One region of the Paraburkholderia nemoris genome, then DNA from elsewhere that is predicted to be linked to it. Evidence: riboswitches for the same ligand, from Rfam matches in the RefSeq annotation. Region 1 holds a riboswitch; the other holds the start of a gene.
The links. Region 1 has a riboswitch for glycine ahead of KHO33_RS02690 (D-amino acid dehydrogenase). Riboswitches for the same ligand answer to the same signal wherever they lie in the genome.

Region 1 (14,888 bases):
TTGCGTTATGTCATGCGCATGACAAGGCGGCCGTCATTGCCGGTTTTTCTTCACTGATCGCGTCGCGAACAATCGCAGCAGCACCCGCTAACCAGCCTGACAGTCCTTTTCAAGGAGTGGCGCCATGGCCGAAGCAACCTCCCGTCCGACCCCGCCGAAAATATTGGAGCCCGAAACGTTGCGCAAGATGGACCGCTACTGGCGTGCCTGCAACTACCTCTCGGCCGGCATGATCTACCTGCGCGACAACCCGCTGTTGCGTGAACCGCTCAAACCCGAACACATCAAGAACCGCCTGCTGGGCCATTGGGGCTCGGACCCGGGGCAAAGCTTCCTGCTGGTGCATCTGAACCGGCTGATCAAAAAGCTCGATCTGAACGTGATCTATATCGCCGGCCCGGGCCACGGTGCGCCTGCCACGCTGGCGCATTGCTACCTCGAAGGCCATTACTCGGAAATCTATCCTGACCGCAGCGAGGACGAAGCCGGCATGCGGCGATTCTTCCGCCAGTTCTCGTTTCCCGGCGGCATCGGCTCGCATTGCACGCCCGAAACGCCAGGTTCGATTCACGAAGGCGGTGAGCTCGGCTATAGCCTGTCGCACGGCTACGGTGCGGCGTTCGACAACCCCGACCTGATTGTCACGGTGATGATCGGTGACGGCGAGGCGGAAACCGGGCCGCTCGCCACCTCATGGCACTCGAACAAATTCCTCAACCCGATCCGCGATGGCGCGGTGCTGCCGGTTCTGCATCTGAACGGCTACAAGATCGCCAATCCGACGATCCTCACGCGGATTCCTCGCGAGGAACTCGAAGCCTTGCTGACCGGCTATGGCCACAAGCCGTATTTCGTCGAAGGCGACGATCCGGACACCATGCACCAGCAAATGGCCGCGACGCTCGAACAATGCATCGGCGAAATCCGCGCCATCCAGAAGCATGCGCGTGAAGCTAATGATGCGACGCGTCCGCGCTGGCCGATGATCGTGCTGCGTTCGCCGAAAGGCTGGACCGGGCCGAAGGAAGTCGACGGCCATCAGGTGGAAGGGTCGTGGCGCGCGCACCAGGTGCCGGTGCTCGATCCGGTCACGAATAGCAAGAGCCTGAAGCTCGTGGAGAGCTGGCTGCGCAGTTATGAACCGGAATCGTTATTCGACAAAGCGGGGCGCTTGGTCGACGAACTGCGCGAACTTGCGCCCGAAGGCACGCGCCGCATCAGCGCCAATCCGCATGCGAATGGCGGCCTGCTGTGTAAAACGCTCGACCTGCCGGCGTTTTGCGACTACGCGGTAGCGGTGAAAAAGCCGGGCGGCTCGTACACGTCGCCTACCGAGGTGCTCGGCACGTTTCTGCGCGACGTCATGCGCAACAACATGACGAACTTCCGCGTATTCGGCCCCGACGAAACCGCGAGCAACAAGCTGACGGCGATCTACGAGGCCTCCGAGAAAACCTGGGTCGCCGAAACGATGGCAAGCGACGCCGACGGCGGCGAACTCTCCGTGGACGGCCGCGTGATGGAGATGCTGAGCGAACACACGCTCGAAGGCTGGTTCGAAGGTTACGTGCTGACCGGACGCCATGGGCTGTTCGCCACCTATGAAGCGTTCGTCCATGTGATCGATTCGATGTTCAACCAGCACGCCAAGTGGCTGGAGAAAGCGAAGCGCGATCTCGGCTGGCGGCAGCCGGTGCCCTCGATCAACCTGCTGATCACGTCGCTGGTATGGCGTCAGGATCACAATGGCTTCACGCACCAGGACCCGGGGTTTCTTGATGTCGTGACCAACAAGAGCCCGGACGTGGTGCGCATTTATCTACCACCGGACGCGAACTGTTTGCTGAGCGTCGCCGATCATTGTTTGCGTTCACGCGACTACGTCAACGTGATCGTGGCCGACAAGCAGCCGCATCTGCAGTATCTCGACATGGACTCGGCCGTCACGCATTGCACCAAGGGCATCGGCATCTGGGATTGGGCGTCGACGGATCAGGGTGTCGAGCCGGACGTGGTGATGGCGTGCGCGGGTGACATCGCGACCATGGAAGCGCTTGCCGCCGTGCAGATTCTGAAAGAGCGCTTTCCCGAGTTGAAGATCCGCTTCGTCAACGTGGTCGACCTGTTCCGCCTGATGCCCGAACATGCGCATCCGCACGGCCTGTCGGATCGCGATTTCGATTCGTTGTTCACCACCAGTGCGCCGGTGATTTTCAACTTCCATTCGTATGCGTCGCTGGTGCATAAGCTCACGTACAACCGCACCAATCACGGCAATCTGCACGTGCACGGCTACCACGAGAAAGGCAACATCAACACGCCGCTCGAACTGGCGATCATCAATCAGGTAGACCGTTTCTCGCTGGCTATCGACGTGATCGATCGCGTGCCGGCGCTGCGCGGCGTCGGCGACCACGCGAAGGAGTGGCTGCGTGGACAGATCATCGAACATCTTGCTTATGCGCATGCCGAAGGCATCGACAAGGAAGAGATCCGCAACTGGACGTGGAAGGGCTGAGCGGAGCGTGCCATGGCGACTCATGAGAAGACCGGCGACCCGGCTCCGACGATTCTGGTGTTGAACAGCGGTTCGTCGTCGCTGAAGTTTGGGCTGTTTGCACACTCCACGTACGCCGGTGGCGATGAAACCTTGCTGCTGGAAGGGAGTGCCGAAGGTATCGGTCGCGGCGACGGAAGCTTGCGTATCAAATCGCCTGACGGCCGCGTGCTGGTGCAAGAACAGGATGTGCTGGAGTCGCAGACCGACGCGTTGCAGAAGCTCGCGCGCGTGCTTGCGGAGCAGAAGCACGGGCGTCCTGCTGCGGTGGGGCATCGAGTCGTGCATGGCGGGCCGCATCTGCGAACGCATCAACGTTTGACACCTGAAGTCCGGCAGCGCTTGAAGGACGCCGTGCACTTCGCGCCCTTGCATATTCCACCGGCGCTGGCGCTGATCGACGAGGCAACGAAGATTTTCGGCGACGCGGAGCACTTCGCCTGCTTCGATACGGCGTTTCATTCAACACTGCCGACGCGTGCGGCGCAGCTTGCGTTGCCGCGCCGTTACGCGGAGGCCGGTGTGATTCGCTACGGCTTTCACGGGCTGTCGTATGAATCGCTGGTGACTCGGCTCGGCGCTGATTTGCCGCCGCGAGCGGTGTTCGCCCATCTGGGCAACGGCTCGAGTTTATGTGCGTTGCAGGACGGCAAATCCGTCGATACGTCGATGGGTCTCACGCCGACCGGTGGTGTGCCAATGGGCACGCGCAGTGGCGATCTCGATCCGGGTGTGCTGCTGTACTTGATGCGCGTGGAGAAGCTCGATGCCGATGCACTGGAGACGCTGTTGAATCGCCAGAGCGGTCTCGCCGGTTACGCCGATGGCGAGAGCGATATGCAGGCGCTTGAAAAGCGCGCCGCGGCGGGCGATGCGAATGCATTACTGGCGCTAGAAGCGTTTGCTGCAGCCGTGCGCAAGACGATCGGCGCCTATGCGGCTTTGCTGGGCGGCATCGATTTGCTGGTGTTCACGGGTGGAATCGGTGAGCACAGTGAGGAGATTCGTAAGCGAGTGTGCGCGGGGCTTGCGTTTTTGGGGCTATCGGAAGGGGATTCAGCGGGGAAGGTGAGGGCGATTCACACCGAGGAGGAGAAGCAGATTGCGAGGCATTGCCGGAGGCTGTTGCAGGCCGGCTCCGGCTGAGGTTATTCGGTTTTGATCGTAGTGAGGTCCGAGACGCCGGTTACGCCAAACAGACGGGCGACATCTTCGAGTGCGGCGGTTCTTTGCTGCTCACGGTGAAGTTCGCCCTGCAGCGTGATGCGGCCGTGGGAGACCTTTACTCTTATCGCGTTTTTGGGCACCGCGGCATCCCACGCTAACCGCGTTCTGGCTTCAGCCGCGACCTGTCCATCACTCAGGCGCGAGCTCGGGTCGTTGCGTGTGACAGAGCGGGATCTGGTCATGGAGATTCCCTCGGGAGTGGGCCGCAATTGGACAACACTAGCAGATGTAGCGGGTTTTACCTTTGGGGACGCTTCGCCAGTTGCGTGTCAAATCAAGTCCAGGTCAATAGCTAGGGGAACGGCCGAATTGAGCCAAGGCTTACCGGTTGCTGAACCCCTAAGCGTGGGTACTTTCAAAGTCGCGGGATCCTGCAGCGGAAATCTCTGCCATCACCTGCCGCGCGATGCGGTAAGTGATGACAGAAGTCGCATGGGCGTCACCATGGAAGTGCGCCCGCTCAGGGATGTCTGGCGCTACGCAAGCGATGTCGCAGCATAGGGCCGATGTTCGCCGCGCAGGCAAGCAGGCCCTATGAAACAACCCCCGCCAAAACCTGCGCCGTAGCCGCCGACAACGTCCACCCCAAATGCCCATGCCCGGTGTTATAAAAAACGCCGTGCCGTTTGCCGCGGCCAACCTTCGGCAACATACTTGGCAACATCGGCCTTAACCCCGCCCAAGGAATCACCTTCGAAGTCGACACCTCAGGAAAATACCGTCGAGTCCAGTCGACCAGCGGCGCAATCCGATCCGACCGGATATCCCGATTGAATCCATTGATCTCCGCCGTCCCCGCAACCCTAAACCGATCCACGCCGAGCCGGCTCGTCACGATCTTCGCGCTGTCGTCGAGCAAACTGACCCACGGCGCGTTCTGCTGACTCACTTCATCGTCGAGACATACGGTGATCGAATAACCCTTAACCGGGTAGACGTTCACGTGATCGCCAAGCATCGCCGCGAAGTCGCGGCTCTTCACACCGGCGCACACCACGATCCGCTCGAAAGCAAACCGTTGCGATTCACCTTCCAGATTGACCATCAACGAAAAGCGTCCCTCAGCCGGCTGCTCGATCGACGTAATTTCCGCGTCGTAGTGAAACTCGACACCATGCCGCACGCAAGCTTCAGCCAACCCACGCGTGAACTTGTGAATATCGCCAGTGGAATCGGATGGCGTAAAAAACCCACCAAAAAAATCACCATGCAGCGTGGGCTCGATCGCGTGCAATTCGCTCGACGTCACCGGATTCCGCTCCAGACCACCTTCGCGCAGCAGTTCATTTACCTTGCTGGCCGCATCGAATTCCTTGCGCGTCTTGTAGATATGCAAAATCCCGCGCCGCTCCAGATCGAAGTCGATCCCTTCGCGCTCGGCAATCGAAAACAGGTGCTCGCGCGCGGCAATCGCGAGCCGCACCGTTTCGACCGTGTTCGTCCGGTAATGCGGGATCTGCCGCAGAAATTCACCCATCCACGAATACTTGTGCCACGTGGGCATCGGATTGAGCAGCAGCGGGGCGTCGCGTGTGAGCATCCAGCGCAAGCCCTTGAGCACCGTGGCCGCGCTGTTCCAGACTTCGGCATTGCTGGCGGACAACTGGCCGCCGTTGGCGAACGAGGTCTCCATCGCCGCATAGCGATGGCGTTCGAACACGGTGACGTGGTGGCCGCGCTGCGCCAGGGCGTGCGCAGTCGTAACGCCGGTAATGCCGGCGCCGATAATGGCGATTCGTGACATGACATGGTCCAGAGTAGTTGAGCATCACCGGTGTCGATTTCGTGTCGAAACCGGCGTCGATGCCCCATCTGTCCATGTACCTGAGAGTTTCTTCCTGTGAGCATACGCATCGCGATGCATGCGGTATGCAGGGAATCCCCTTCGGTGGGCGCGCATGGCGCCGCTCTCCAGATGTTCCAGCTGCGCGGTCCTTTTGCCTGAGAGTTTCCGGGGCGGTTGCTCCGTCGGCGTCGTCACAATCCTCTGACGATCTCTCCCGCGCTGCATTGCAGAACGGCTAGACGATACCGGGCAATAAATTTCGCCGCAAGTGTTTCTTTCGATGCAACGCGCCATCTGAGCAGTACGGCGCCATATGCAACGGCGCGTCCGCCCCACTAACTAGCGCAATCAAAGCCATTCAACTGCCTATAGGGACTTTTTATGTGGGGGTTTAAGGCTTGAACCGGCGGCGTCGGCTATATTTGGCGGCATTGCCCGACTTCAATTCCCACAGGAGAACGCCGTGCCCGCTGCCACAACGCTGCTTGCCTTTGCCCTGGTCTCGCTCGGCATGGTGCTCACGCCCGGCCCGAACATGATCTATCTGATCTCCCGATCGCTCTGCCAGGGGCGGCGAGCAGGGCTCGTGTCGCTCGGCGGCGTCGCGCTCGGCTTTGTGTTCTACATGTTTTGTGCGGCGTTCGGTATCACCGCGCTGCTGTTGACGGTGCCCTACGCGTACGACGCGCTGCGTTTCGGCGGCGCGCTCTACCTGCTCTATCTGGCGTGGCAGGCGGTCAAGCCGGGCGGCCGCTCGCCGTTCCAGGTGCGCGACCTGCCGCACGACAGCCGCCGCAAACTGTTCACCATGGGGCTCGTCACGAACCTCGCGAATCCGAAGATCGCGGTGATGTATCTGTCGCTGCTGCCGCAATTTATTTCACCGGAGCACGGCAGCGTGCTCACGCAGTCGATCGCGCTGGGTTGCGTGCAAATTGTCGTCTCCGTCACGATCAACGCGTTGATTGCGATCATGGCAGGTTCGATCGCCGGGTTTCTCGCTGGGCGCCCGGTGTGGCTGCTGGTGCAACGCTGGCTGATGGGCACCGTGCTCGCCGGTCTGGCCGTGCGCATCGCGCTCGATTCGCGCCGTTAAACCACGCGATGCAGACTCGCCTGCGTCACGCTCGTAGCGTCTTGTACATGATGGTGGTTGAATCGAGCCGCTCCTCCAGTGTGTCGCGGCAAAACTGCGGGATCACACCAGCCGTTTGATAACCCAGCGCGGCATAGAGCGGCTCGGCCTTGTCGCCGGTGCGCGTATCGAGCGTCAGCAGGCTGCGCTGTAGCTGGTGCGCACGGTGTTCCAGTTCCGCCATCAACGCTTTGGCGATACCCAGGCGTCGGAACGACGGATGGACCAGCAGCTTGCGCACCTCGGCGCGGTGACGCTGGTTCGGCATCGTGTCGTAATCGAGTTGCACGGTACCGGCGATCGCCTCGCCATGGCGAGCAACAAAAAGCACGAGCGCGCCGGCACGCAGCGACGGCAGCACCTTGCCGCTCCAGAACGCCTCACTTTCCTCGACGCTATACGGCAATACAAAGCCAACGCTCGCACCGTCATGGACGCAGGCACGCAGCAGCGCGCCGAGTTCGGGCAGATGGCGAACGAGGTCGTCGGCGGAAAAGGTCGTGATGGTGGTCGCGTTCATGTTCATGGTGGCTCGAACTCAGACGATGAAGAGGATGTAGCGCGCCGCGCTATGCGAGGGCGTGACGAAAGCACTGGGGCCGAACAACTGGTAGCGCAGACAGTCGCCGGGTTGCAGATCGTGACTTCGGCCGTCGACGGTGATCTGCAGTTGCCCTTCAAGCAGGATCAGATGATGTTCGAGGCCGGCTCTCGGCGACGCGTCGTAGGTGATGCGCACACCTGCATCGAGCTCGCACTCCAGCGCCTCGCCGCTCAGCGCCTGCGCCGGTGGCGACACGGAGCGGCGCCGGAAGCCGACGCTCGGGTCGACCCAGACCGGCTGCGCATCGCGTGGCACCAGCGGCGCGAAGTATTCTTCGACCATGTGCATGAGACGCGACATCGGCAGGCCGTAGGCAACGCAGAGCTTGCCCAGCACGCTCGCCGTGGGGCTCACGGCGGCGTTCTCGAGGCGCGAGAGGGTGGCGCGGCTGACGTTGCTTAGTTTGGCGAGATCGTCGAGCGACCAGTTGCGCTCGGCGCGTAATCCGCGCAGACGCTGGGCGATGCGGCGGTCGATGGCGTTGTCGTCGGTGAGCGTGTTTTCCATATCAGGGAAATTATCTCGAATATGGGAATCCGTCAACGAAACAAAAATGCGCAGACGCGGATGCGAACGCGTTCCGGGCACGCTTCGCCATTGCGGAGATTCGTACACTGCGAGCGGCCGGGCCGTTTATCATAGTGGCCACAAACTAAAACCTGCCGCCCGGCTGTGCAACGGTAAGGCACACCATTCACGAGACCCGGCGGCGCATGCCGCGACATCTTCTATGAACTCCACTCCCGACGCTGTTTCCCGTCCCTCCATCCGCGCTTTGACCTTGCTTGAAGGGCGCGTGCTCGGCGTGCTAGTCGAAAAGCAGCACACCGTGCCGGACAGTTATCCGCTTTCGCTGAACGCACTGACCTTGGGTTGCAATCAGAAAACCGGCCGCGCGCCCGTGATGAATGCAACCGAAGCCGAGGTGCTGACCGCCGTCGACGGATTGAAGCGGCTGAGCCTGGTGATGGAAGGCAGCAGCAGCCGCGTGCCGCGTTTCGAGCACAACATGAATCGGGTGTTGGGCTTGCCGAGCCAGTCGGCGGCGTTACTGACCACGTTGCTGTTGCGCGGTCCGCAGACCGCAGCCGAGTTGCGCTTGAACAGCGCGCGCCTGCATGGATTTGCCGACATCTCGTCGGTCGAGGCGTTTCTCGACGAACTGGCTGCCAACGATCCGCCGCGAGTGGCGAAGCTGGCACGCACGCCGGGCGAGCGCGAAAATCGCTGGATGCATCTGCTATGCGGCGAAGTCAGCGCAAGCGATCTTGCCCAGCCGGGCGGAGACGATGAGGTCGTGCCGCTGTCGGCGTTCGAGGCAGTCAAAGCTGAACAGAAGCGGCTCGCCGACGAGGTGAGCCGGCTTCAGGTCGTGGTGCGGCGCATGGCTGCGGAGTTGGGGATTGAAGTTGAAGAGTTGCGTACGGAGGATTGAAGCGCGACGGACGCCTGGTTTCTCGCACGCTCCTGGTGTGTGAGCGTGTGAGAAACCAGAAACTAGAACTTGTAGTTCACCGAAGCGAGCGTGTTGAGCTCGAATCTCTTTTCGGTAATCGGGCTATTCGCCGCATCGTGCTCCAGCCGCCCGAAGGTCGCGGAAACCGAGCCATTCCAGTGCTTCGAAAAGTCGTAAGTCACCTGGGCGTTCATATGGACGTCGCGCACGCCTGCACTGGTGCTGTACGTAGGCAATCCTGACGCTGCGCTCTGCTGCTCAGACACGCCGAAAAACGTCCGCGTATAGGTGCCATTCGCCCACGTGAATCCCGGTCCCACCGAGAACAACCACCCGCCAACCGGCGCGGACGCCACGAAATCCGTGCTGACCGTGGTCCCCTGGTGGTGCCCGGCGATATCCTGGTACAACGCCACCGATCCGGTAAACGCCCACCACGTGTAGTCGGCGAAGAGCTTCAGTTTCGGCCCGCCATTCACATTGCCAAGTCCATGCAGGCGCGGATCGTCGGACTCCTTGCGCATCTGGAAATCGAAACTCAACGCTGCGCCCACGTGGTAGGTAGGGCCGCGCAGCACGTTCACGCCGAGCACGTCAGGGCCTTGCGAGAAAATCCGGTCGTCGTATGAAATGTCCAGCGCAGGGAACGGGAATACGCTCAACTGGCGGGACCCCGGGTACTTGGGCGTGATCACCACGCCCGGGCCCACGCCGATTTTCCATTTGCTGTCGGAAGCTGCGCTGGTGCTGGCGTCAGTCGTCGTGTTCGGACTTGCATCGTCCGCGTAGGCAGCGCGTGCAGCGCAAAGGCCGAGCGCAGCGGCGAGCAGCAGCGAAGCGCGCGCGGGCTTGCCGAAACTCAGCTTGATATCCGCCGTCATGCGCGCTCCTTGCCAAGCGCCGCGAGTTGTCTGAGGCGTCGCGCCAATGCCTTCGAGACGACCTGTTGTTTGCCGTCGTCGCCGCTATGGACGGCTTCGCTTTCGCGCAGGAATAAGGCGGTTTCGCGCGCGACGATTTCGCGCTCGTTGTCCGACGTAATCATGTGATACGAGTCATCCAGCCAGATTGTGCGTAAGAAGGCAGCGCCGATATTCGCGGCGACAAAACGGGCATTGCGGGGGCTCGACGTCTCGTCGTCGATCGCGTGGACAATCAGGCAATCGGTCTTGATGTCGCGTACCTGCGTGCGCACGGTCGCAGCGAGGCGGCTCGCCTGGTGCAATGCCGGCAATGAGATCGTCGACGGCCCGACTTCGCTGAAGTCGCTGCGCTGCATCGCGCGGGCGATCTTTGCTCGCAGCGCTTCGTTGCGCAGGCCAAACGGCGCTTCCTCGCGGTAGCGCCAGCGTTTGCGCATCGGCGTGAAGTACGCCCAGTTGAGCAGGAAACGATACCAGGGGATTGCCCAGCCGTCGTATGAGAGCGTGAGCGACAGCAACACGAGCGACTGCGCCCCTGGACGGCGATGCGCGAGAGCCAGCGCCAGGGCCGCGCCAATCGAAAGCCCGCAGATCGAGACGCGGGCAAAGCGCTCGGCCAAAGCGTCGTACTCGCGCACGGCGGCTTCGAGCCATGCCTCCATCGCTTCTTCTTCCGAGCCGGCGCTGTAGCCTGGCAGAATGGGCGCGCAGGTGGTGAAGCCCTCGGCGTTCAGAAAACGGGCGAGAAAACGCAATTCGAGCGGCGAACTCGACAGGCCGTGCAACATCAGCACGGCATGATCGTCGCCGGGTAAGAAGAGACTCGTCGGTTGACTCATGGATCAGGCTCCGATCCGTAGGACGAGAAACTCGCCGGCATGGGTGGTGAACCGTTCGCACATGCACTCGGTCAGCCTCGACGGACCATCGCCACTTTTCAGGTGCACGCGATGGCTGCCGGGCCACAGCGCCTTGCTGAGCCGCTGGATGTCCTCGGGATCGACATCGGCAAAGCGCGGGCCCGGTGCAATCTCGTTGGGCAGCCGCGGCAGCACGCCTTGTGGCTTGACGTCGTTGCCAGGCTGCAGCGCGTTGCGCTCGAGCGCCTGAATGAAAATGAACGTGCGGTGGTGATGGGACAGATGGCGCAGCAGCCGGTGTGTTTCGTCGACGGCGCGGCGCGCCAGCATGCGTTCGTTGTCGTGACGCAGCAGCATTTCATAGCGCGACTGCGCAACCGATGCGATCAGCTCGGCGCGAAACTGCGAGCGGCGCAGGCGTTCGATCAGCACGATGACAATCAGCGTCACCAACGGATACGAGACCAGCAGGACCACGTCGGCGCGATCGAAGACGGCGATGGTGGCGTAGGGCGGGACGAACAGATAGTCGGCGATACCCAGGCCGAGCACCATGACGGTGAGCGCCGGGGCCAGCCCGCAAAAGTACTCGACGAGAGCCGCCGCGATACAGAACGCGGTGCCCGGCATGATCGGTCCCAGCAGCGGATGGAGCAACAGGCGTACTCCGCTCGCGATCGCCAATGCGGCGGCCGCGGTGAGCCAGACGCGGGTTCCCCGTGGTGCCCAACGACGGGCGTTTTGGACTTCCATAATCTTTTTTTAGGGAGCGATTGCGCTTCCCGATTGAGTGTGGCAATGCGCTTTTAAGCGCAGGTCGGACGATACCATAATCGGGCGGATGCAAAGGCCCGGAAAGACGTAAATACCGGAAGGCCGGGCGGGACTATCGTGTTTCGAATAGCTGGCGGAAAAACATACCTGTGAATAGGGGTATTTTCACCAGCGTCGATTGTGCAGGCAGTGTCCTTAAGTGACGCTTAAGGACCGCAAATTGAAGTTAATGCCACTTACAAATGAGTGGCGCGGCCACTCAGGCATCGCGACTGCGTCGTGGTTCAGCGGACAGGGTTCGCTGGGTGCGATAGAAAATGCGCGGCGGCACATTGGGTGAATCTTCTGCGAGCCGGTCGAGTTCGTCGCGGATCGCGGTGAGGTAGTGGCCATCGCGGGCGTCGGCGTCACCTGCGAAGATCGCTTCCAGCCTGCGCCGCACAGCGCCATAGCGGGCTCCCGCCGCGCGATGTTTTTCCGCCCGCTCCGCGTATCTGAGGAAGGTCTGCAGCGCGGCTGAGACCGCCGCGGCAACGCTCACGAAGCCCACGAAGATCCTGAGCGCTGGCGAGACGGCGGTCGAACTCAGCGACGCAAACACGGCCGTCCCCACGAACGCGGTCAATGCGGTGACCAGCCAGCCGACGCTGCGATCTCGCGCCGATAGCAGGTCGGCCATGTCGTAATGGCTCATCTGGGATTCGCGCGCACGCCGGATCCACTTCAGCAGAAGCTGGTCTTCGTCGACCGGGGGCTCGTACGCAGTCAGGTTCTTCATCTCGCTCATCGGGGCTGTCCAGTATCGCAAGCGTAGCGCATGCGTTTGACGATACTGTGCCACATGAGTGCGGCGCGCTGAAAGCCGCGCACCTCGCCCGGATCAGCCGAGCAGGCGACGTACTCGTGGAATCACTTCTTCGGCAAAAATGCGCATGTCGGTCTCGAACGGCTGGAATTGCAACATGAACAACTCGATCCCCGCACGATAAAAATCGGCGATCCGCTGCGCCACCGTGTCATAGCTGCCGACCAGTCCGGCCGCCGTGCCGCCGTTCGAGCCCACGCGCGGCGTTTGCGCGAAGGTCTGGAACATCACCGCCTTGGGGTCGATGTTCGATTTCTGTTGCTCACGGAGCGGAGCATCTTTTGCGGCCAGTGCGAAGAGATGGGCGAGGTGCCGATCGGCGGCCTCGCCGGATTCGCGAGCGATGACGAAGGCCGACAGGCCAAAACGCAACGGCTCGTGCGGAGCGGGGCGCTTGCGGCCGGAGACATCCGCGATCAACGCTTTGACGGCGTCCAGTGGCTGGCCGTTGATGAACCACACGTCGCCCTTGTCGGCGACCAGTTCCCGGGCCGGTTCCGATTCGCCGCCCACGTAGATGCGCGGACGGCTGCGAAATGGATCCGCGGGGCGCAATAGATAGTCATCCACATTAAAATGCTCGCCGCGAAAACGCGTACGCTCACCGCGCAGCAAGGAATCCACCACTGTGATCCACTCGCGCCCGTATGCATAACGCACGTCGTGCTCCGCGAAGCCGATGCCGGCGCGCTCCAGCTCAGGACGATTCCATGCGTTGACAAGATTGATCGCGAAGCGCCCGCCACTGATGTGTTCGATCTGCTGCGCCATCTTTGCCAACACCACCGGGTGATACAGATACGGCTTGATAGCGGCGATGATCTCGATGCGTTCGGTCAGCGCCGCGAGTGCGGCAGAGGCGGTCCATGCTTCGAGCTGATCGAAGTCGGGATTGTGCGGATTGATCGTGTGTTGCGCGACCAGCACGGAGTCGTAACCGAGCCGCTCGGCCTCGAGAACGAGGGCTTTGTTGCGTGCCCACGACGCGTCGTACGGTTCAGCGGGGTCCTGCAGCGCGGCGCGGCTGCCGTGAACCAGCGCCCAGATACCGAAGCGGGGAGGGAGTGTCGACATAACGCAGAAATCTCCACGGTGAAAGCGTGCGCTTCAACTCGCATCAAACCTCGAATGATGAGCGATGCCGCCGCCACGCGTTCCAATTTCTACCCATATCGATCGATGAAATCAGTCTTTGGCCGTGTGTCGTTCTTTTATATATTCAGCGATTCCGCATACCCCCATCACATGGATCTCGATCGATGCCCCTCGCTTTCTCCGGCTCCCGAAGCCTGCAACGCCTCTGCGTATGCCTGACCTTGATCGGCGGCGTGCTGTCGGCTGACGTGGCACACGCCAACGAAACGGTGTCGATCAGCTACCAGCGTTCCTCGACGCTATTTATTCTGTTGAAGCGAACTGGCGCGCTCGAGAAGAAGCTCAACGCGCTCGGCTATGACGTGAGCTGGCACGAGTTTTCGACAGGCCTGCTGCAGTCGCTCAACGCCGGCAGCGTCGATCTGCATGCGGATGTGGCGGATGCCTTTGCGCTCTTTACGCAGGCCGCCAACGCGCCGCTGACCTACTACGCGGAAGAGACCTCGGCGCCGACGGCTCAGGCGATCATCGTGCCGCCGGATTCACCGATTCATTCGGTGGCGGACCTGAAAGGCAAACGCGTGGCGGTGTCCAAAGGCTCGGGTTGCAACTTCCTATTGCTGAGCGCGCTGGCAAAAGCGGGTCTGACGATCAACGATATACAGGTGCGCTATCTGGAGGCGCCCGACGCGCTCGCCGCGTTCCGAGGCGGCAATATCGACGCATGGGCCATCTGGGACCCGTTTCTCGCTGCCCAGCAGCGTGAGGCGCATGTTCGCGTGATTGCGGACGGCAGCGGCGGCGTCGCTCAATACAACCGTTTTTATACGGCGACAACCGCCTTCGCCGATAAGCATCCGGATGTGCTGCGCGTGGTATTCGACGAATTGAACACGACAGGCAAGTGGGTCAAGGCGCATCCCCAGGAAGCCGCACAGATTCTCGGCCCGGTGTGGGGCAACATTCCTGGGCCGACAGTCGAGTTGGCCAACAGCCGCCGCAGCTACGACATCGTGCCGGTGAAGCGCGATCAATTGGGCGAACAGCAGCGCATCGCTGACACGTATCGTGCGGCGGGCCTGATTCCCGCCACTTTGAAAGCGACGGACATCCGTATCTGGACTCCCTCGGCGAAGTGATTCGAGGAATCTGTTGGATCAAGCATTGCCCCAGATTCCTGCCGACCAACAAGCAAGTAAGGCCGCGTGAGCGGCCTTACTTGCTTTAGTGCGCCGAGAGTGAGCTGCGGCGTGGGCGGGCACCTGGACCTGATACTTTCTACACCTGAGCAGCCGCCGTGGAGACTTTCGGATTCCGCGCGACGCCAAACCTCTCCTTGTGCGCTGTCCCATTCAGATAAAAGTCGCCGATAGCGGCTTCACGGATGATCGCCGGATTGTGCGACGCCAGCACGCGAGCATTGCGCCAGTAGCGATCGAAGCGGTGCGTTTCGCTGGTCGCCGAAGCACCGCCCACTTCGAACAACAACGTCGCCGCTTGCAGAGTTTGTTCGATAACGATCTGCTGCGCCTGGAAAGTCTGGATGTCGAGACGCACATAGGTCTGTTCATCAGTGCGACCTTCCTGCCGCGCAACTGACACTTCA
Region 2 (14,888 bases), on a different contig from region 1:
GCAACGCCGCCAGTTCCGGCATGCCGGACACGATCGGCAGATCCGCCGCGTAGACGCGCCCGAGTTCTTCCGCGCCTTGATGCACATGCACCAGAGTTTGTTTCGTCTTCGGAATGTCGAGCAGCGTGTAGCCGTTCGTCGTTGCTTCGCCTAGCCGTGGGCCTAGCGTGAGTAGCAGGTCCGCATCGCGGATACGTTGAGCAAGCGCCGGATTGATGCCGAGGCCGACATCACCCGCATAGTTCGAATGCTCGTTGTCGAGTGTGTCCTGGAAGCGGAACGCAAGGCCGATCGGTAATTGCCAATTCTCGACGAAGCGTTGCAGGTCGGCACATGCCGCAGGTGTCCAACCGCTGCCACCGGCAATCACCACCGGCCGTTGCGCGCCTTCCAGCAATCGACGCAACTCTTCTATCTGCGCTGCGGACGGCGACGCTGCCACACGCTTGTACGCGGGCGCGCCGGCAACAAGGTCGCACGCATCGCTCAACACATCTTCCGGCAACGACAACACGACTGGCCCCGGACGCCCCGACGTCGCCGTGTGAAACGCATGGCTCAGATACTCGGGAATGCGTTTCGGATCATCGATTTGCGCGACCCATTTCGCCATCTGACCAAACATGCGCCGGTAGTCGATTTCCTGAAAGGCCTCGCGATCGAGATGCTCGCGCGCGCATTGGCCGATCAGCAGGATCATCGGCGTGGAATCCTGAAACGCGGTGTGCACGCCGATCGATGCATGCGTCGCGCCCGGTCCGCGCGTGACGATGGCGACGCCCGGACGTCCGGTCAATTTGCCGACTGCTTCGGCCATGTTCGCGGCCGCTGCTTCGTGCCGGCAGACGATGGTCTGGATGCGGTCTGTTTCGTCGTGCAGCGAATCGAGCACGGCGAGAAAGCTCTCGCCGGGAACACAGAAAACACGTTCGACGCCGTGCGTCAGCAGGGCGTCGACGACAAGACGCGCGCCGGTGGTTTGGGTGGCGGAAGAGGTAGAAACGGGAGCGTTCGGCAGCGACATTGCGATGAAGCCTCCATACGAGTTGGTGATGCTTCTGTGTTGATCAAGCGAATTGTCACCGATAGCTTACGCCGACTGGGAGGGCGACGTCACGGCATGGCGTGATGCGTCAGATTGCGTAAGAGAATTTTTCGAGATGAAATTGACGCGTAGGATCGAACAAGTTTTGCTACGCGCTTCGAAAACATCAAAAAATATGAGTCATCGAATTCGCAATTTTTCTGACTATGAATAGTGAGTAAGCTAAGCAATGCTAATAAGCCCCCCGTTTTTGTCGCCGATACCAGGTCACGAAATGGATTCCGCCGAAGCGGGCAACACTGTCGTTCCTGATCACGATTTGTGTGCCGCTGGAATGCAGGAATGCGCACCAGGAAACGGCGCATATCCGGTCAGCTACAACCTTGGCTGGCATGGTGGCGCGCACCTCATTGCACCTCGCGATGCGCACGGTGCGGCTGCTCCCGTCCGTGCCATCGCCGACGGAACGATCATCTATGCACGACAGACCGACGCCAGTGAGAAGCCGGCCTTGTCATACCGCAATGTGCGGACGGACGACGGCTGCGTAGTGATCAGACATTCGACGCAAATAGGCGACGGTGACAGTGCAAGCGTGAGCTTCTTCTCGATCTACATGCATTTGCAGACAGTGACACCGTCGCTGGTCGCGGGTAGGAAAGTCTATCGAAAGGATGTAATCGGTATCGCGGGGCAGGTATATGGGCAGACCGGCCAGATACATTTCGAAATCGTTTGTAATCAGGCGGACCTTGAAAAGCTGGTCGGACGCAATACGGGGCCGCTCACGGCGACAACCGGCCGCAGAGATGCTATTTACGGGAATATCTGGTTCAGGGTGCCGAAAGGGACTCCGGTGTTCGAAAATCGCGAGCCACATCCGTATCGGTTAGACGACCGAGAGCCGCCACCGTGCGCCCTCATCACGCCGCAAGCGGCGCGCACGACCGACCAGGAGTATGTGATTCGGATGCGGTATCAACGAGGCGAATGCACGCTGACCACGTTCCATAAAGATGGCGATGGACAGTATGTCGTGTTCGGATCACAGGCGTGCGGTAGCGGCTATGAATATGGGCTATACCGGGAGGCCAACCGGCTGAGCGCGAAATATATCGAGTTGAATGAATCGGTGGGAAGCGCCTATGCGATTGTGCCGACGCCATGTGTAATTTACGAAATACTGCGCTTCGGACGTAGCCTGGGTACCGAGGCGCTGCCCGCAGGCAGTAAATTCGGTCACTGGCGAAAGATCGCGACTCCTGAAGCGGTCGGATGGGTGAATTTGAACCTTACCGGTATCGGCGTCTATAGCGACGCAGACTTCCCGCACTGGGCCGGCTGGAGTCTCATTGACGACGATACGACGGCGAAGAGTTTATGCGGTTCGCCAACGATTAGACGCTGGCTCGATGTGAATGGTGATGGTCACGTCTCGCACGCTGAAATGGTGCAGGGACTTCACATCGACGCGGTGCGTACACGGTTGTCGAAAGCGATCTGCAAATTTCCGATCGAGTGGTCCCGGAACGAGGACTCCATCGACCGCCGCTGGGGATGGCTCAAGGAATCGAGTGAAAGCTTACCCGGGGCGTTGCCTACGAACGATTTTGTTTTGCTGAAGGCCCATATACAAGCTTTAGCGTTTTGGGAGGAAATCCACGACCCACATCTGCCGCCCGCCGACCAATGCTGGCACTTTCCGCCCAAGGCTTTTATAGAGCATTTCAGGAAATGTGGATGGCTGAGCGCAAGCGAACTTTCCCAATGTCTGCCCAGGACATCGCTCTCCGGAAACATTACGTGGAACGTCGCCTTCGAGCGCGGAAGTACTCATGCAAAGCCGATAAATTTCATCTACCGAAAGTATCTGAATGAATGCAGGATTCGGTTGGTGCATTTCCTTGCTCAGACGCATATCGAGACAGATGTTCTTCGCACGATGGTGGAGGACTCGAAAGGCTATGGGTACGCTTACGGACCCTTCTATGGCCGCGGCTATCTCCAACTAACTTGGCCGTTTAACTACGATGCGTACAGGCGATTTCGGGGCGTCGCCAGTCATGGGGTGTCGGCGTACGCGGACCCGCGCATCACTTCAACGTCAACGCATGCCTGGGCGGACGGCGCTGCAGCACAGCGATGGTCGCCTCGATTCGATCCACACATCGTTGCCACCGATCCCATTCATGCTGCCGAATCTGCTGCAATGTATTGGTTAGCGAAGACATTTCGGGGCAAGCACAACATCAATCGCGCGGCGGATCTTGGCACGTCGCCGGCCGTTGTTGGCTTCATCAGCTGGCTCGTCAATGGAGGCGGTCACGGATATACGAACCGTCAGCAGTTTGCCCCGCTTCTCGCCGAAGTATTGCTGGACCAGCCACGCAGGGCAGATAGTGGACCTCTACGTTACCCGCCTTTGTCGCCGCCCGGCAGCCCTGAGCTTTGCAGCACTTTTCCTCCTGCTGCGGTGCCTTCGACCCAAACTGTAACGATTATCTATGTTGCGCAAAAACCTTAGTTTCCTGATTTTTTTCGCAGCGGTACCCGCATTCGCCGACGGTCGCACGGCCTTGCCTCAGGCGTGGGCCAACTCGCATTACGGTGCTTGCTATCGTTCAATTGAACCCGGTATGGCGGCGGTGTATGGGCCTGACTATGCGACCGACGACAACGTGGTGAGTACAACAGCCAAATACGTTACTGGCGACATGCTGCTTACTCAAGACCGAACGACGGGTACCAATTCACCAAGGACGATCTTCGAGAAACGCGGCAGGAATCGATGGTGCGTCGTCTTGACATCACCGCCTGTAGCCAGCATTAAAGCGGTTCCAAGCCCAGGGAGATCTGCTCGGCCGACGCAATGGGTCACGCTAACCCAAGCGGCGCCCGGTTTTTCCGAAACGAAGGTCGTCTATTTGTGGAGCCGAGCAAAGGCGCTTTATGTCCCTTCGAGGTGTTATCGAGTCTCCCGGACAAAGACCACGGAGCTTGCTTGCAAAGACGCGTACAACTAAGGTGTGGTGGTGCGCATGCCGATGTCGGGGCGGCGCGCGCCTCCCAAGTCACATTGGGCGTCGTGTGGTGGTCGCACACCTGCCGCCCTCAACACTCCACAATATTCACCGCCAACCCACCGCGCGACGTTTCCTTGTACTTCGTCTTCATATCGGCGCCGGTCTGCATCATCGTCTTGATCACAGAGTCCAGCGACACGTAATGCGTGCCGTCACCGCGCAGCGCCATTCGCGCCGCATTCACGGCTTTCACCGAGCCCATCGCATTGCGTTCGATACACGGAATCTGCACCATCCCGCCGACCGGATCGCACGTCAGCCCGAGGTTATGTTCCATGCCGATCTCGGCAGCATTCTCGACTTGCTCAGGCGTGCCGCCCATCACCGCGGCGAGCCCACCCGCGGCCATCGAGCAGGCCACGCCTACTTCACCCTGGCATCCTACTTCCGCGCCTGAAATCGACGCGTTCAGCTTGTACAGAATGCCGATTGCCGCTGCCGTCATCAGGAAGTCGATCACACCCTGCTCGTTCGAGCCCGGCATGAAACGCGTGTAGTAATGCAACACGGCCGGGATGATGCCTGCCGCGCCATTGGTCGGCGCCGTGACCACGCGCCCGCCCGCAGCGTTTTCTTCATTCACGGCGATGGCGTAGAGATTGATCCAGTCGACCATGGACAGCGGATCACGCAGCGCCAGCTCAGGATTGCCCGATAGCGCGCGATACAACTGCGGCGCGCGGCGCTTCACCTGGAACGGACCGGGCAAGTGACCGTCGGCATCTGGATTGTTGATACCGCAACCGCGCGACACGCACGACTGCATCACATTCCAGATCTTCAGCAAGCCCGCACGCGTCTCTTCTTCGGTATGCCAGACGCGTTCGTTTTCCCACATCAATTGTGCGATGCTCTTGCCGGTCGATTTGCACAGCGCGAGCAATTCGTTGCCGCTGCGGAACGAATGCGGCAATTGTTCGACGGCGCTCAGCACCTTCGTGTTCGGCGCGCCCGCCGTCACCACAAAACCGCCGCCAACCGACAGATAGGTCGACTCACGCAGCGTCTCGCCTTGTGCATCGAGTGCACGCAGTTTCAGGCCGTTCGGATGCTCGGCCAGCGCCTGGCGATAAAACGAAATGTGATCTTTCTGGACGAACGGCACGTCGTGCGTGCCGAGCAAGGCGAGCTTGCGCGACGCCTTCACCGCTTCGAGCCGCTGCGCGATCGTGTCCGGATCGACGGTGTCAGGGGCATCGCCCATCAGGCCGAGCATCACGCCGCGATCGGTGCCGTGACCCTTGCCGGTCGCGCCGAGCGACCCATACAGATCCACTTTCACCGATGCCGTCGCGCCAAGCAGCCCGTCGCGTTCGAGCCCTTGCGCGAACATCAGCGCCGCACGCATCGGCCCGACCGTATGCGAACTGGACGGACCAATGCCGATTTTGAAGAGGTCGAACACGCTGACTGCCATTTACTGCTCCCTGCTGATAAAAGTTAGTTTAGCGCGCCGGCAGCGGTAAGCACACGGCGAGCCATGCGGGCGGCGTCGGTGCGAGCTGCAGCGCGATCGGCGTATAGCGTCCGTCTAGACGCGCCGCCAGGTGAAACAGTTCCGTCGCGTTTTTCGGATCCCATTGACCCGAATAGCCGGGCAAACCGGCCTCGCGACGTTTGGCATCGAACGGAACGTTCGAATGCACGAATTCTTCATGCGTCTTGCTGCCATCCGCGTACGGCGTCAGCCAGTTCAGCGCGGCTTGCAGCGACGCGCCGTTCGCTCCCTTCTCCGGCAACCAGTTGCGGTTGTGGCGGCGCGCGGCAAGCGCGGCGGTCACGAGCGGCTGCAGGTCGTAGGTGACGTAGTGCAGCGCGTCGCGCTCGCCGAAGTCGAACGTCGAGCCGTCCGGCGCAATGTTGTCGCCGATATGCTCGTCGAACAGGCGCTGCGCCGCGTTGATCATCTTGCGGTTGTCCAGCGTGAACGCGGCCATCGAGATCAGCTTGATCCGGTGGCTTTGCCAGTTGTTCTTGAACGTGCCCGTGAGCGGTCGCGGCTGCGCGTCGATCTGCTCGATGTAGCCGCTGGCGAGCTTCGTCAGGAACGCCATCGATGCATTGCGCGTCTTTACCGGCAACGCGCTTGCGGTCATGTCGTAGGCGAGAATCAGGCCTTCGAAATGGGTTTCGTCGATCGGATTGAAACTGGGTTGATAAGTCGTGACCCATGCATACAGCAGGCGGTCGACCAGTTTCAGATAACGGTCGTCGCTGGTTGCGCGCCAGGCGAGCGCGGCGTCGCGCAGCAGATCCAGATCCTTCTCGGCCTCGACGCTTTGATCGTAAATGCCCTCGTGCGGCAGCGTGCCTTCGGTATGCAGTTTCGCCAGCGCATGCGGCGGGTCGTTCAGATGTGCCAGTACATTGCTCACCAGCGCCTTGACGCCTGGATCGGCGTTCGTGCGTTCGCTGGTTTGCAGCGCGGGCGCCGCGCAAAAATTCATTGCGGCCTGCGCCTGCCGTAGCGGCAGCAGCACCGCCGCGCCAGCCAGCAATAGCGTGCAAGCCTGCTGCCATGTTTGGGTTCGCCTGATTTCGGTCCGGCTTTGCATCAATCGCACCTGTCGCGCCATGCGAAACTCCTCGTTAGGCTGATTCGGTGTGTGATGTTAGCCGTTTGCGGACACAAGCGACAGAACCGCGCAACGCCTGCTTACAACCTTCGAGGCGCTGCGCGGTTTGCGGGCCGGCTTACTCGTAGTCGGCGATCGGCACGCAGGAGCAGAACAGATTGCGGTCGCCGTACACGTTGTCCGCACGGCCGACCGGCGGCCAGTACTTCTTGGCGATCAACGTGGGCAGCGGATACGCGGCGGTTTCGCGCGCATACGCGTGCTTCCAGTCGTTGGCGATGACTACCGCCGCCGTATGCGGCGCATGCTTGAGCGGATTGTCTTCGCGGTCCGAGCGGCCGTTTTCTACTGCGCGGATTTCCTCGCGGATCGCGATCATCGCTTCGATGAAGCGGTCGAGTTCTTCCTTCGATTCCGATTCGGTCGGCTCGACCATCAACGTGCCCGGCACCGGGAAGCTCATGGTCGGTGCGTGGAAGCCGTAGTCGGCGAGTCGCTTGGCGACGTCGTCGACGGAGATGCCGCTGGTTTCCTTGATCGGACGCAGATCGAGAATGCATTCGTGCGCGACCAGTCCGCCAGGGCCCGAGTACAGCACCGGGTAATGCGGCGCGAGTTTGTTTGCGACGTAGTTTGCGTTGAGGATCGCGGTTTCGGTGGCGGCCGTGAGGTTCTTCGCGCCCATCATCGCGATGTACATCCACGAAATCGGCAGGATCGAAGCGGAACCATACGGTGCGCCCGAAACAGCGCCGATACCGTTCGGCGCACGCTCATACCCCGACGAAATCTGATTCGGCAGGAATTGCGCGAGATGCGCGCCGACTGCAACCGGACCGACGCCCGGTCCGCCGCCTCCGTGCGGAATACAGAAGGTCTTGTGCAGATTCAGGTGCGAGACGTCGCCGCCGAACTGACCCGGCGCACAGAGGCCGACCATGGCGTTCATGTTCGCGCCGTCCACATAGACCTGGCCACCGTGCGCATGCACGATCTCGCAGATTTCGCGCACGTTCGATTCGAACACGCCGTGCGTGGACGGATACGTGATCATGATCGCCGCGAGTTTGTCGGCGTGCTGCTCGGCTTTCTTTTTCAGGTCTTCGATATCGACGTTGCCTTGCGCGTCGCAAGCCACCACGACCACCTGCATGCCGGCCATCTGCGCCGATGCCGGGTTCGTGCCGTGCGCCGAAGCGGGAATCAGGCAGACGTTGCGATGGCCTTCACCGCGCGATGCGTGGTACGCGTGAATGATCAACAGACCTGCATACTCGCCTTGCGAGCCGGCATTCGGCTGCAGCGACACCGCAGCGTAGCCGGTGGCCGCGACCAGCATCTGTTCGAGCTGATCGATCATTTCGCGGTAGCCGACTGTTTGCTCAGCCGGTGCGAACGGGTGAATCTGACCGAACTCGGGCCACGTGACCGGCAGCATTTCCGAGGTCGCGTTCAGCTTCATCGTGCAGGAGCCGAGCGGGATCATCGAGCGGTCGAGCGCGAGGTCCTTGTCCGACAGGCTGCGCAGATAGCGCAGCATTTCCGTTTCAGAATGATGACGGTTGAACACATGGTGCGTGAGGTACGCGCTGGTGCGCTCGAGCGCGGCAGGCACCGTGTTCTCTGCGGGGAGTTCTGCGTCGAGGGTGTCGATCTGCGGGACTTCGTCGACAAATGCCGCTTGCGCGAACGCTGCGAGCAGATCGGCCAGATCGCTGCGCGTGGTGGTTTCGTCGATCGAGATGCCGACACGCGTGTCGCTCACGCGGCGCAGGTTGATGCGCCGCGCCGTCGCCGCGTCATGCAGCGCCTGGGTGCGTGCACCGGTTTCGAACGTGAGCGTGTCAAAGAACGTGTCGTTGACGAGCGTGTAACCGAGCTTCTTCGCGCCGGCTGCGAGCAACGCCGCAATGCGGTTCACGCGCAGCGCGATCGTCTTCAGACCGTGCGGGCCGTGATAGACGGCGTACATGCTGGCCATGATCGCGAGCAGCGCTTGCGCGGTGCACACGTTCGAGGTCGCCTTCTCGCGGCGGATATGTTGTTCGCGCGTTTGCAGTGCGAGACGCAGTGCCGGATTGCCTTGTGCATCGACGGTCACGCCGACGAGGCGGCCCGGCATCTGACGCTTGAATTCATCGCGCACGGCGAGGTAAGCCGCGTGCGGACCGCCGAAACCAACCGGCACGCCGAAACGCTGCGTATTGCCGACGGCCACGTCCGCGCCCCATTCGCCCGGCGGCGTCAAAACGGTCAGCGCGAGCAGATCGGCAGCGACCACCACGTGGCCGCCTGCTGCATGGATGGCTTCAGCGAGTGCGCGGTAGTCGCGCACATCGCCGTTCACGCCCGGGTATTGCAGCAACACGCCGAACGCATTCGCGTTCGCCGCATCCGCTGCCGGGCCGACTTTCACTTCGATGCCGACCGGCGTGGCGCGCGTCTTCACCACTTCGATGGTTTGCGGCAGTACGTCGTCGGCGACGTAAAACACGTTCGACTTCGGCTTGCCGACGCGTTGCAGCAGCGTCATCGCTTCAGCGGCGGCGGTGGCTTCGTCGAGCAGCGATGCGTTCGAGATCGCGAGACCCGTCAGGTCGACGATCATTTGCTGGAAGTTCAGCAGCGCTTCCAGACGGCCCTGCGAGATTTCCGGCTGATACGGCGTGTACGCGGTGTACCACGCCGGATTTTCCAGCACGTTACGCAGGATCACCGTCGGCGTGTGTGCGTTGTAATAGCCCTGCCCGATATACGAGCGGAACACCTGGTTCTTGTCCGCCAGCTCACGCAGCGAGGCGAGTGCTTCGGCTTCGCTCTTCGGCTGGGCGAAGGGGCCGAGCGGCAGCGTTTCGGTGCGGCGGATCGTCTTCGGAATGACCGCGTCGATCAGCGCGGCGCGCGACGCGAAGCCGAGGGCTTCGAGCATCGCTTGCTGGTCGGCCGAATCCGGGCCGATGTGCCGTTCAGCGAAGGCGTCATGCACTTCGAGCGCGGCGAGCGAGAGAGGAGTGCGGTTCATCAGACGATCCGGGTGTTCGAGCTTCATGAGGTGTTCCTGGCGGTGCGGGCGTCCGTTCGACTGTCGAATCGGACGCGCCGCGCCTGTCGGGTTTAAACGTAATGGTGCAACTTGCGGTGAATCAGGCGCCGACGGCCTTGGCGTACGCGTCCGCGTCGATCAAGCGATCCTGCGATGCGTCCGCAGCCGGCTTGATCTTGAAGAGCCAGTTCTCGTACGGCGCGCTGTTGACGCCATCCGGCGTGTCGGCGACGGCCGGGTTCGCTTCGATGATTTCGCCAGAGACCGGCGCGTAGATATCGGAAGCGGCTTTCACCGACTCGATCACGGCGACGGTGTCGCCAGCGTTGACGGTCTTGCCCAGTTCCTGGACTTCGAAGAAGACGATGTCGCCGAGCGCTTCCTGCGCGTGGTCGGTGATGCCGACCGTCAGCGTGCCGTCTGCTTCGGTGCGGACCCACTCGTGCGATTCGGTGTATTTCAGATCGGCCGGGATGCTCATCGGATGCTCCTATGCGGTGTTATTCGGTATGAACTTAAAAGATATGTCGCACGCGCCGGCTGCTTAAACTGCGAGCACTTTGCCGTTGCGTACGAACGGCAGTTTTACCACGCTTGCGGGTACGTTTTTGTCACGAATCTGGACGTGAACGGTGTCGCCCGGCTGCACGCCTTTCGGCACGCGCGCAAAGGCGATCGATTCCTGCATCGTGGGTGAAAAAGTACCGCTGGTGATTTCGCCTTCGCCGTGCGGCGTGACGACTTTCTGGTGAGCACGCAGCACGCCTGCCGCCTTGCCGTTTTCCTTCAGCAGGATCAGGCCGACGAACGAGGCCTGTGAGCCATCGGCCTCAAGCTTGGCCTTGCCGACGAAATCGCGCTGCGAATTTAGATCGACGGTCCAGGCGAGGCCGGCGTCCAGCGGCGAGACGTTGTCGTCCATATCCTGGCCGTAGAGGTTCATGCCGGCTTCGAGACGCAGCGTGTCGCGCGCGCCGAGACCCGCAGGGCGCACGCCTTGACGCACCAATGCGTCCCAGAATTCGCAGACGGACGTAGCAGGCAGGACGATTTCGAAACCGTCTTCGCCGGTGTAGCCGGTGCGGGCAATCATCAATTCGCCAAACGGCGTGTTGTCGACGATCGCGGCGTTAAACGGCTTAAGGAGTTCGGTGGAGGTGCGGCTGGACGGCGCGACTTGCCAGACCTTATCGCGGGCGTTCGGGCCCTGCACGGCGACGATCGCCAGATCGCGGCGCGGCGTGATGGTCAGGCCGTAGCTGCCTTCGGTGTTGAGCTTGGTGAACCAGGCGACGTCTTTCTCTGCGGTGCCGGCGTTGACGACCAGGCGGAAGTGGGTCTCGCTGAAGTAATAGACGATCAGATCGTCGATCACACCGCCATTCGGGTTCAGCAAACAGGAGTAGAGCGCGCGGCCCGGCGTTTGCAGCTTGCCGACGTTATTGGCCAGCGCGTGTTCGAAGAAGGCGCGCACGCGTTCGCCGGTGAAATCGACGACGCACATATGCGAGACGTCGAACATGCCGGCGTCGGTGCGCACGGCGCGGTGTTCGTCGATCTGCGAGCCGTAGTTGACGGGCATGTCCCAGCCGCCGAAATCGACCATGCGGGCGTTGAGCGCACGATGGGTGGCGTTGAGCGGGGTGTGTTTGAGTTCGGTCATGGGGCCTCAGGCGTCTCGCGAAACAAAAAAGGCCATGCGGCGCTACGCCTCGCGGCTGATGCCTGCGAGCGATTGCGTTGCATGACCCCTCTGTCCTCGATACCTGAGAGATTGCGCTACCGAGCGATAGTGAAGCCGTGATCGCTACGGTGAAACGCGCGCCCCTTCGGTGGGCAGCTTGCCAGAATCTGCTCGATTAAACGATGCAGACGGCTACTGCCGCTCTCCAGAGTGCGAAAAACCGATGCCTTGATGTTGCCTGGGCGCGGGTTCTTCGACGCAGTCGGTCCTTTTGCCTGAGAGTTTGCGGGTGTGCCCCTTCGGCGGCGCGGCCTGCGATTTCTGCGGCCAGCACGCTCTCCCGACGCGTGCGGCGAATGTACGCGAGGGCCGGGGGCTTGTCAAATAAAGGCCCGCAAGGGGCATGGGGGTTGGTGCTGCGGATTCGTGACAGTCAAAAAAAGCGCGGGACGTGATGCCCGCGCTTCTTTGCTTCGGTGCCTGAACCAGTGCGATTAGCCGACGCGATTAAGCGACGCGACTAAGCGCCGGTTTATTCGCCGATGGCGTGTGCCGCGTTGTCCAGTTCCTGATTCAGCACGCGCTGTTCGTCGCCGGACAGGCCGCCGCCGTGTTGCGCCGCCATGTCGTGGGCTTCCTGACGGATCACGTCGAGGCGATGGTGCAACGCGCCGCCTTGCGGGGGCGGGTAGTAGCCTTGGTTGACGCGAGCGTCGATGCGGCGGCTCAGGTTGTCGATACGGCCGTTGACCTGGTTGAAGCGCTGATCCGCGATCTGTTGCGGGTTAGGGCGCGGCGCCGGCGCGGGTTGCTGAGGGGCCACCACGCAGGCGGCGAGAGAACTGAGCAATGCGCATGCTGCAAGTGCGCGGACGATTCGGGGCATGGACTCTCCGGGAGGTCGTTGTCGTTTTGTGGTGCTACCGGGGTAGCAACGGATTGTTGGGGATTCACGCTGACCGCGGAGGCGGGGTTATTTGTAACGTTATGTTCCTTTCGGGGTTGTCAGGCTTTTGCCATTGGCGGCGGCATGGTCCGCATGCTGCCGCCAATGGCGCAGAAAGCGCCCCGTGGCGCAGAAAGCGCCCCGTGGCGCAGGAAAACGTCAGCGAATGCGCTCAAACGGCAACCGGACGCCTTCCTCCGAACTCCGGGCTGCAAGCTCGATAATCGTCATCACGTCGACTGCGTCCTGAGCACTGACGGGGAATTTCGCGCCGTTCTGAATGGCATCCGCCAAGGCAATATAAAAGCCGACGTATTCGCCATTGCGCGTAGGCACCTCCCGCTCGACTTCCTGATCGCCTTCGAGCACACGCAGCACGCCGGGCGCATTGCCGGCGCCGAACCCGTCATCGCCAGGCCGCAAGCCGGCTTTCAACTGATCTTCCTGCGTATCGAGCCCGTATTTCACGTAGCTCCCCTGCGTGCCGTGAATCGTAAACCTCGGCGCGACGTACGCAGTCAACGCGCTGGCATGCAACACCACCTCGAACTCACCGTATCCCAGCTGAATATGGACGTAGTCCGGTGCACTGGCTTGATCGCGATGCGTCCGAACCGTCGCGGACACGGTCTGCGGTGCGCCGAACAGAGCCAGCGCCTGATCGATCAGGTGCGGTCCCAGATCGAATAGCAGGCCGCCGCCGCGCGAAGCCTCCTCGCGCCAACGCTGCCGAACTTCCGGCCGGAAACGGTCGAAATGCGATTCGTATTGCGTGATGCGTCCCAACTCTCTGCTGGCAAGCAGATCCCGCACGGTCAGAAAATCACCGTCCCAGCGGCGGTTATGAAAGGGCACGAACCGCTTGCTGCGAGCCAGTGCAATGTTGGCAAGCGTGTGGGCGTCGGCGGCGGTGAGCGTGACCGGCTTGTCGACCACCACGTGCTTGCCCGCTTCCAGCGCGCGGCGCGCCAGGTCGAAGTGCGTGTCGTTGGGCGTGGCGATGACGACGCAGTCGATTTCCTCGAGCGCCAGCAGGGCGTCGAGATCGGCCACCACCTTTGCGTGCGGGTAATCGGCCAGCGCGTGCTCGGGCTGGCTCGTCGCGATGGCTGCGATGCTGGCTCGCCCGCAGTGCTCGATCACCGGCGCATGAAAGGTCGCGCCAGCAAAACCGTAACCCATCAATCCAATCTTCAGCGATGCGGACATGCGTGTCTTCCTGCAAAAACGGCGCGCCGCTTTGCCACCGCGGCGACGGCGCGCAACAGCGTAATTGTGGCATGTCCCGAAGGCGGACTGTCAGCATCGTCGCAGGCGTTTGCTGGCGGCGCCTGTTTGGCGGCGCCCGGATGGTAATTGTGGCCGTGTTCCGGGCAACCGGGTTGAGCCTCCGTTTTTGTCGTCGGGCGAGCTGCCATTGCGGCCCCCTTTCCTGGCCGTCCGACAGCGCATCTGTCACGGCATCCGCTTTGGGCATCCGTGTTAACATCGCTCCTCTCGCGCGGATCGTAGCGAGCCGGAACGCCCCTCACACCGAGGCACGCGCGCCAGCCGCCCGCCCCGCGCAGCATGCCCCCGGGCCTTCGGTCTCGCGATTCCGCACCCAAGCGCCCTCAACCGCATTACCCATCCACTGACGATGTCCGCAGGCCTGAACCCCGCTCAAAATGAAGCGGTCCGTTATCTTGACGGTCCGTGTCTCGTGCTCGCCGGCGCAGGCAGCGGCAAGACGCGCGTGATCACGCAGAAGATCGCCCACCTGATCGAGGCCAAAGGCTTCGAGCCGCGCCACATCGCCGCCGTCACGTTCACGAACAAGGCCGCGTTGGAAATGCGCGAGCGCGTGGGCAAGCTGCTCGAAGGCAAGACGCTCACCACGCCCGGCAAGGAAGGCCGTAAAGTGCCCGTCAATCAGTTGACGGTCTGCACCTTCCACTCGCTCGGCGTGCAGATTCTGCGGCAGGAAGCGGAGCACGTCGGTTTGAAGCCGCAGTTCTCGATCATGGATTCGGACGACTGCTTCGGCATGATCCAGGAGCAGGTCGGCTCGACGGACAAGGGTTTCATCCGCAAGATCCAGTCGATCATCTCGCTGTGGAAGAACGGGATGATCATGCCCGAGCAGGCGATCGCGATCGCCGCGAACGAGGACGAACATCAGGCCGCGATCGTCTACCGCAATTACGTGGCGACGTTGCATGCGTATCAGGCGGTCGATTTCGACGATCTGATCCGCCTGCCCGCCGAACTCTTCGAGAAGAACGAACAGGTGCGCGACCGCTGGCAGAACAAGCTGCGCTATCTGTTGATTGACGAGTATCAGGACACCAACGCGTGCCAGTACGAACTGGTGAAACTGCTGGCCGGCAAGCGCGCGGCGTTCACGGCGGTCGGCGACGACGATCAGGCGATTTATGGCTGGCGCGGCGCGACGCTCGAAAATCTCGGGCAGCTCAGCAAGGATTTTCCGAAGCTGCATCTGATCAAGCTCGAGCAGAACTACCGTTCGAC

Region 2: it holds a riboswitch for glycine, as region 1 does, so the genes downstream of both, gcvT (glycine cleavage system aminomethyltransferase GcvT) here and KHO33_RS02690 (D-amino acid dehydrogenase) in region 1, are expected to answer to the same signal.

What each region holds. Positions count from the first base shown of each region.
Region 1 is NZ_CAJNBO010000001.1:607,575-622,462, forward strand. It holds gene KHO33_RS02675 (phosphoketolase family protein) at 125-2,518, shown strand; gene KHO33_RS02680 (acetate/propionate family kinase) at 2,531-3,703, shown strand; gene KHO33_RS02685 (BON domain-containing protein) at 3,706-3,966, opposite strand; gene KHO33_RS02690 (D-amino acid dehydrogenase) at 4,317-5,528, opposite strand; glycine riboswitch at 5,704-5,797, opposite strand; gene KHO33_RS02695 (LysE family translocator) at 6,034-6,666, shown strand; gene KHO33_RS02700 (GNAT family N-acetyltransferase) at 6,692-7,225, opposite strand; gene KHO33_RS02705 (helix-turn-helix domain-containing protein) at 7,244-7,816, opposite strand; gene KHO33_RS02710 (YceH family protein) at 8,040-8,744, shown strand; gene KHO33_RS02715 (MipA/OmpV family protein) at 8,807-9,646, opposite strand; gene KHO33_RS02720 (alpha/beta hydrolase) at 9,643-10,527, opposite strand; gene KHO33_RS02725 (DUF4118 domain-containing protein) at 10,531-11,301, opposite strand; gene KHO33_RS02730 (SLATT domain-containing protein) at 11,582-12,100, opposite strand; gene KHO33_RS02735 (LLM class flavin-dependent oxidoreductase) at 12,203-13,261, opposite strand; gene KHO33_RS02740 (aliphatic sulfonate ABC transporter substrate-binding protein) at 13,447-14,421, shown strand; gene KHO33_RS02745 (acyl-CoA dehydrogenase family protein) at 14,561-14,888, opposite strand, start outside.
Region 2 is NZ_CAJNBO010000009.1:163,481-178,368, reverse strand. It holds gene KHO33_RS16185 (thiamine pyrophosphate-binding protein) at 1-1,024, opposite strand, end outside; gene KHO33_RS16180 (M23 family metallopeptidase) at 1,320-3,569, shown strand; gene KHO33_RS16175 (L-serine ammonia-lyase) at 4,157-5,545, opposite strand; gene KHO33_RS16170 (alginate lyase family protein) at 5,574-6,704, opposite strand; gene gcvP (aminomethyl-transferring glycine dehydrogenase) at 6,823-9,753, opposite strand; gene gcvH (glycine cleavage system protein GcvH) at 9,848-10,228, opposite strand; gene gcvT (glycine cleavage system aminomethyltransferase GcvT) at 10,292-11,410, opposite strand; glycine riboswitch at 11,491-11,650, opposite strand; glycine riboswitch at 11,685-11,784, opposite strand; gene KHO33_RS16150 (hypothetical protein) at 11,964-12,317, opposite strand; gene KHO33_RS16145 (oxidoreductase) at 12,537-13,586, opposite strand; gene KHO33_RS16140 (UvrD-helicase domain-containing protein) at 14,017-14,888, shown strand, end outside.